One region of the Streptomyces sp. AM 2-1-1 genome, then DNA from elsewhere that is predicted to be linked to it. Evidence: predicted binding sites of a transcription regulator. Region 1 holds the regulator's gene; each other region holds the start of a gene.

Region 1 (2,266 bases):
AGAGGTCGATCTCCAGCCGGATCATGGCGTCCTGGCCGCGCCGCGTGCGCGAACGGGGCCCGCGCTGCGACGCCGTGCCGAAGAAGGCGTCCATGATGTCGGAGAAGTTGCCGAAGCCGCCGGCGCCGAAGCCGCCCGCGCCACCGCCGCCGCCCGAGGCCGACAGCGGGTCCCCGCCGAGGTCGAAGACCTGCTTCTTCTGCGGGTCCGAGAGCACCTCGTAAGCGGCGTTGATCTCCTTGAACCGCTCCTGGGTCTTCGGATCGGGGTTGACATCCGGGTGCAGCTCGCGGGCGAGCCGACGGAATGCCTTCTTGATCTCGTCCTGCGACGCGTCGCGCCGTACGCCGAGCACGGCGTAGTAGTCGGTGGCCACTTACGACTCCGCCAGGATCTGTCCGACGTAACGTGCCACTGCGCGTACCGCTCCCATCGTTCCGGGGTAGTCCATGCGGGTCGGTCCGACCACGCCGAGTTTGGCGACTGCCTCGTCGCCCGAACCGTAGCCGACCGTGACGACGGACGTGGAGGTGAGGCCCTCGTGGGCGTTCTCGTGCCCGATCCGTACGGTCATGCCCGAGTCCGTGGCCTCACCGAGCAGCTTCAGCAGGACGACCTGCTCCTCCAGCGCTTCCAGCACGGGCCGGATCACCAGGGGGAAGTCGTGCCCGAAGCGGGTGAGGTTGGAGGTGCCGCCGATCATCAGCCGCTCCTCCGTCTCCTCGACCAACGTTTCGAGGAGGGTGGTCAGGACCGTGGAAACAGTCCCGCGGTCCTCGTTCTCGAAGGATTCCGGCAGGTCCTGCACGAGCTGCGGGACATCGCTGAAGCGGCGTCCCGCGGCTCTGCTGTTGAGCCGGGCCCGCAGATCGGCGAGAGAGGTCTCGCCGAACGGCGCGGGGCAGTCGATCATACGCTGTTCGACCCGGCCGGTGTCGGTGATCAGGACCAGCATCAGCCGGGCTGGTGACAGGGCCAGCAGCTCCACGTGCCGCACCGTCGAACGGGTCAGCGAGGGGTACTGCACGATGGCGACCTGACGGGTCAGCTGCGCGAGCAGCCGTACCGTGCGTCCCACCACGTCGTCGAGGTCGACCGCCCCGTCGAGGAAGTTGTGGATCGCCCGGCGCTCCGGCGACGACAGGGGCTTGACGCCCGCCAGCCGGTCGACGAAGAGGCGGTACCCCTTGTCGGTGGGGATGCGCCCGGCGCTGGTGTGGGGCTGGGCGATGAAGCCCTCGTCCTCCAGGACCGCCATGTCGTTGCGGACGGTGGCCGGGGAGACCCCGAGCCGGTGCCGCTCGGTGAGCGCCTTGGAGCCGACGGGCTCCTCGGTGCCGACGTAGTCCTGGACGATGGCGCGCAGCACTTCAAGTCTGCGTTCGCTGAGCATGGCGCACACCTCCAGCTGTCGGTCGTGGTGGATTCCGCCTGGCACTCCGTGCGTCCGAGTGCCAGCTTTCCCCCGGTCAGTGTACGGGGGTGGGGAGGGCCTCGGGCAAGGGCGACCGGCCACGGTCCACGAGACCGCGCAGGTCGATGCGGATAGCGTCTCCTCATGGACCTCTCTTGGGAAGAGCTGGGCTGGGAGCGGTTGGGCCACGGTGTGGGCCGTCGGCGTCTTCCCGGCTGGGACGCGACCGCGGCCCTGGTCGCCGGCGCGGACCGCGCACTGGTGGTGGACACCGGTGCGAGCCTGCGCGAGGGCGTCGGGCTGCGGATGCGGGCGCAGCGCCTGCTGGGCCGGCGGGTGACGCACGTCGCACTGACCCATCCGCACTTCGACCACGTCTTCGGTACGGCGGCCTTCGCGGGAACCGAGGTGTTCGGTGCGTACGGGGTGGCGGCGCTGATGCGGCGGTCGGTGGACGAGATGCACGCCGATGCGGTCCGCGAAGGGCTGCCCGAGCACGACGCGGCGGCGGCGGTGGACGCGCTGGTGCTCCCGGGCCGTGAGGTGTGCCACCGGTGGACGCTCGACCTCGGCGGTGGGCGGGAGGTGGTGCTCGCCAATGTGGGACCCGGTCACACCGGGCACGACCTGGCGGTGCTGGTACCCGGGTCCGGGGCGTCGGGGGCGCCGGCGGTGGTGCTCTGCGGGGACCTGATCGAGGAGTCCGGCGAGCCGCAGACGGGCCCGGACTCGGTGCCGGCCCGGTGGCCGGCGGCGCTGGACCGGCTGCTGGCGCTGGGCGGCGAGGACGCGGTGTACGTGCCGGGGCACGGGGCGGTGGTGGACGCCGCGTTCGTGCGGGCGCAGCGGGAG
Region 2 (2,266 bases), 920 kb from region 1:
CCACCACCGGCGACGATGCCCTCCTCGACGGCGGCCTTGGCGTTGCGCACCGCGTCCTCGATGCGGTGCTTGCGCTCCTTGAGCTCGACCTCCGTGGCGGCACCGGCCTTGATGACGGCCACGCCGCCGGCCAGCTTCGCCAGACGCTCCTGGAGCTTCTCGCGGTCGTAGTCCGAGTCGGAGTTCTCGATCTCGGCACGGATCTGCTTGACGCGACCCTGGACCTGGTCGCTCTCACCGGCTCCGTCGACGATCGTCGTCTCGTCCTTGGTGATGACGACCTTGCGCGCGGAGCCGAGCAGGTCGAGACCCGCGTTCTCCAGCTTGAGGCCGACCTCCTCGGAGATGACGGTGCCACCGGTGAGGATGGCGATGTCGCCGAGCATGGCCTTGCGGCGGTCACCGAAGCCCGGAGCCTTGACGGCGACGGACTTGAAGGTGCCACGGATCTTGTTGACGACCAGGGTCGACAGGGCCTCGCCCTCGACGTCCTCGGCGATGATCAGCAGGGGCTTGCCCGACTGCATGACCTTCTCCAGCAGCGGAAGGAGGTCCTTCACGTTGGAGATCTTCGAGTTGACGATGAGGATGTACGGGTCGTCGAAGGACGTCTCCATACGCTCCATGTCGGTGGCGAAGTACGCCGAGATGTAGCCCTTGTCGAAGCGCATGCCCTCGGTGAGTTCCAGCTCCAGACCGAAGGTCTGGGACTCCTCGACGGTGATGACGCCTTCCTTGCCGACCTTGTCCATCGCCTCGGCGATCTTGGCGCCGATCTCGGTGTCGGCGGCGGAGATGGAGGCGGTCGAAGCGATCTGCTCCTTGGTCTCCACGTCCTTGGCCTGCTCCAGCAGAGCGGCGGAGACGGCCTCGACGGCCTTCTCGATGCCCCGCTTGAGGGCCATCGGGTTGGCACCGGCGGCGACGTTGCGCAGACCCTCGCGGACGAGCGCCTGGGCGAGAACGGTGGCGGTGGTCGTACCGTCGCCGGCGACGTCGTCCGTCTTCTTGGCGACCTCCTTGACCAGCTCCGCACCGATCTTCTCGTACGGGTCCTCGAGCTCGATCTCCTTGGCGATGGAAACACCATCGTTGGTGATCGTGGGCGCGCCCCACTTCTTCTCGAGGACGACGTTACGGCCCTTCGGGCCGAGGGTGACCTTGACGGCGTCTGCGAGCTGGTTCATCCCGCGCTCGAGACCGCGCCGCGCCTCTTCGTTGAACGCGATGATCTTAGCCATGTGAAGTGGTCCTCCCGGACGGGGTGGATTGCTCCGGACCGGGAGGCGCCCGCGACGGACGGCCTGCTTGCCCGGCGGTTCCTTGCCCCGCCGCGCCTGCGGGCCTCACCGGCCCGGTCCAAGTTTCTGTCACTCTCACCTGGAGAGTGCTAACGCCAATGATTAGCACTCGACCCCTGCGAGTGCAAGCGTCTCCCTCGTCCTGGGGACAAGCTCGGACAAGCTCCGAGCCGTCCACCGGCCCTCGGAGCCCCCCGGACGCCCACGCACGCAGGGCCCGTACCCCTGACGGGGACGGGCCCTGCGTGCGTGAGTAGTGTCGTTGCCGACCGCGTCCGACCTCAGCCGACGGCGAGTTTGACCATGTCCGCCTGCGGCCCCTTCTGGCCCTGCGAGATCTCGAATTCAACTCGCTGACCCTCTTCGAGGGTGCGGTACCCGTCCATCTGGATCGCGCTGTAGTGGACGAAAACATCCGCACCACCGTCGACCGCGATGAAGCCGTACCCCTTCTCCGCGTTGAACCACTTGACGGTGCCCTGAGCCATGCCTAACTCCCCTATTTCTGGCCCCTGCACAGGCCCGCACTTCGCGGACCCGGGTCAGAACTCACCCTCCGACAGGAGAGGGTGCGTGCGCCGGAACGCGTCGACCGCGGCCGAATGTATCTGCCCAACTGCCCTCTGCAACAGGGCAATCGGGCGATAAATCTGGGCGTGCCGGAACGCCCGAACATGAGTATTTGCTGAGATTCCTGGGCAAGCCGGGCCAGACAAAGGCCACTTAAGGCGCAGAGGGCATCCGTACTTTGGCTGCATCTTGTCGCGCCGCGGCGCGATCTCGTAGGCGCGCGGCTCGGGCAGCGGAGGGGGCTTCCCCAACTGTACCGCGCTCAACCCTGCGAAATTGCCCCCTCCGCGTCTGACGCGGAGGGGGCAACGGTGTGCGGAGGAAAGGCTGTCGGGGCCGTCGGCGTGCGGCGGGCACCCTCACCCGGCGAACGGGTCAGCAGCCGCCCGCGACGG
Region 3 (2,266 bases), 530 kb from region 1:
GGACGAGCTGAAGATCCCGTACAGCGCCTTCCTCAGCGACTACCTCGCGAGCGAGGACTACGGCTACTTCACCGCGATGCAGAAGAAGGGCGTGGCGCTCAACAACCACACCCTCAGCCACCCCTACCTGCCCGGGCTCTCCTACGCCGAGCAGAAGAAGGAGATCTGCGACCAGCAGACCAGGATCGAGAAGCACTTCGGCAAACGGCCGGTGCTCTTCCGGCCGCCGTACGGCAACTACAACCGGGACACCCTCGTCGTCGCCCGGTCCTGCGGGATCGAGGCCGTACCGCTGTGGGCGGCCGAGGCGTTCGTCGACCACATGGAGTGGCGCGAGTGGGACCGGGACCTGCACCCGGGCGACATCGTCCTCACCCACTTCCAGGGGCGCGCCCAGTGGAACGGCACCATGCCGGACATGATCCGCACCGTCATGAAGACCATCACCGACAAGGGGTACGCGGTCGCCCGGCTGGAGGACTACGTCTGACCCCCGGCCCCCGGGCGGCCGGGAGCGCGGACGCTCCGGCGGGGGAGGCGGCGGTGAGGGAGGCGAAGGCTGGGGAGGCGAAGGCGGGGGAGGCGTCGGCGGGGCGCTGCAGCGGAGCCCCCGCCGGCGCGGGGTGGCTCCGGCGGTAGTCGCCCCGCGCGACCGACACGGTGACGAAGACGAGGACGAACGCCGCGATCAGCTGTGTCCATCCCGTCCAGGGCCACTGCCGCCGGACGAGGACCACGCCGATCAGGACGGCGGCGACCGTGATCGTCCCGAAGGCGAGGGTGGCCGACCAGTCGGTCTCCGGGGGCGGAATCCCCGGCTCCCCGTTCCCCGGATCCGCCCGTTCGGCCGACCGGTGGGTCAGCGCCCGCTCCAGGGCGACGACCGCGCCGACGACGAGTTCGAGGGCGAGCGCGAGCAGGGCCACCGCCGCGTCGGAGCACCCCCGCACCAGGGGCGACGGCTGCTGGGGGGTGCGGGAGCTCTTCGGCATACCGGCACCGTCGCCCGGAACGGCGTCCACCGCCCCGGCGTTGTCCCTACGGACTCCTGATCGAGACCCCGCCGACACGTCGTCGCGACGTGCTCGCCCCGCGGCCGGCGGCCTCCGCGTCCGGCCGCGGTGCGGGCCCCGTCCGGTCCCGCTCTCCCTGGCCGCGGCGCCCCCGGGCGGCCCGCCTCCGGGTGCGGACGGCGCCACGCACGGGTACGTAATTGGCACTCCGCTTGACCGAGTGCTAATCGCGGTCATAGTCTCAGTGCTGGCACTCCCCCCTGGAGAGTGCCAGCAGTACCGCACGACAGGGCAGGTCCGGCACCCGCGACGACGGATCCGGCCCGGTCGGCGACCAAAGACTGTTAAACCCCGTGAGATCTCCGAAGGGGGAGACCGGATCGTGTCGACCACCAGCTCCAAGGTTGCGATCAAGCCGCTCGAGGACCGCATTGTGGTCCAGCCGCTCGACGCCGAGCAGACCACGGCTTCCGGCCTGGTCATTCCGGACACCGCCAAGGAGAAGCCCCAGGAGGGCGTCGTCCTGGCTGTGGGCCCGGGCCGCTTCGAGAACGGCGAGCGCCTTCCGCTCGACGTCAAGACCGGCGATGTCGTTCTGTACAGCAAGTACGGCGGCACCGAGGTGAAGTACAACGGCGAGGAGTACCTCGTCCTCTCGGCGCGCGACGTCCTCGCGATCATCGAGAAGTAATTCACCCACATTTGCTGTGTGTTCTGCGCCCCTGGCCCCCTGCGAAATAACTAGCCGGGTGGCGAGGGGCGCAGTTCGTTCGAGAGGGAAAGTCAGCTCATGCCGAAGATTCTGAAGTTCGACGAGGACGCTCGTCGCGCCCTTGAGCGCGGCGTCAACAAGCTTGCCGACACGGTCAAGGTGACGATCGGCCCCAAGGGCCGCAACGTCGTCATCGACAAGAAGTTCGGCGCTCCCACCATCACCAACGACGGTGTCACCATCGCGCGCGAGGTCGAGCTCGACGACCCGTACGAGAACCTCGGTGCCCAGCTGGTGAAGGAGGTGGCCACCAAGACCAACGACGTCGCGGGTGACGGCACCACCACCGCCACCGTGCTCGCCCAGGCGCTCGTCCGCGAAGGTCTGCGCAACGTCGCCGCCGGCGCCTCCCCGGCCTCCCTGAAGAAGGGCATCGACGCCGCGGTCAAGGCCGTGTCCGAGGAGCTCCTCGCGACCGCCCGTCCGATCGAGGACAAGTCCGACATCGCCGCCGTGGCCGCGCTCTCCGCGCAGGACCCGC

What was found. Region 1 encodes HrcA, which represses chaperone genes, less so after heat shock. Its sites were predicted from a motif close to TTNGCACTCNGNNNNNCNGAGTGCNAA; they were not measured.
Region 2: the regulator HrcA is predicted to act here: its motif matches at 1,404-1,430, upstream of groL (chaperonin GroEL).
Region 3: the regulator HrcA is predicted to act here: its motif matches at 1,214-1,240, upstream of groES (co-chaperone GroES).

Annotation. Positions count from the first base shown of each region.
Region 1 covers NZ_CP119147.1:4,943,359-4,945,624, reverse strand. The annotation lists gene dnaJ (molecular chaperone DnaJ) at 1-376, opposite strand, end outside; gene hrcA (heat-inducible transcriptional repressor HrcA) at 377-1,393, opposite strand; gene PZB77_RS21555 (MBL fold metallo-hydrolase) at 1,559-2,266, shown strand, end outside.
Region 2 covers NZ_CP119147.1:4,022,013-4,024,278, reverse strand. The annotation lists gene groL (chaperonin GroEL) at 1-1,241, opposite strand, end outside; gene PZB77_RS17540 (cold-shock protein) at 1,583-1,789, opposite strand; gene PZB77_RS17535 (MoaD/ThiS family protein) at 2,247-2,266, opposite strand, start outside.
Region 3 covers NZ_CP119147.1:4,411,186-4,413,451, forward strand. The annotation lists gene PZB77_RS19390 (polysaccharide deacetylase family protein) at 1-490, shown strand, start outside; gene PZB77_RS19395 (DUF6234 family protein) at 444-992, opposite strand; gene groES (co-chaperone GroES) at 1,396-1,704, shown strand; gene groL (chaperonin GroEL) at 1,804-2,266, shown strand, end outside.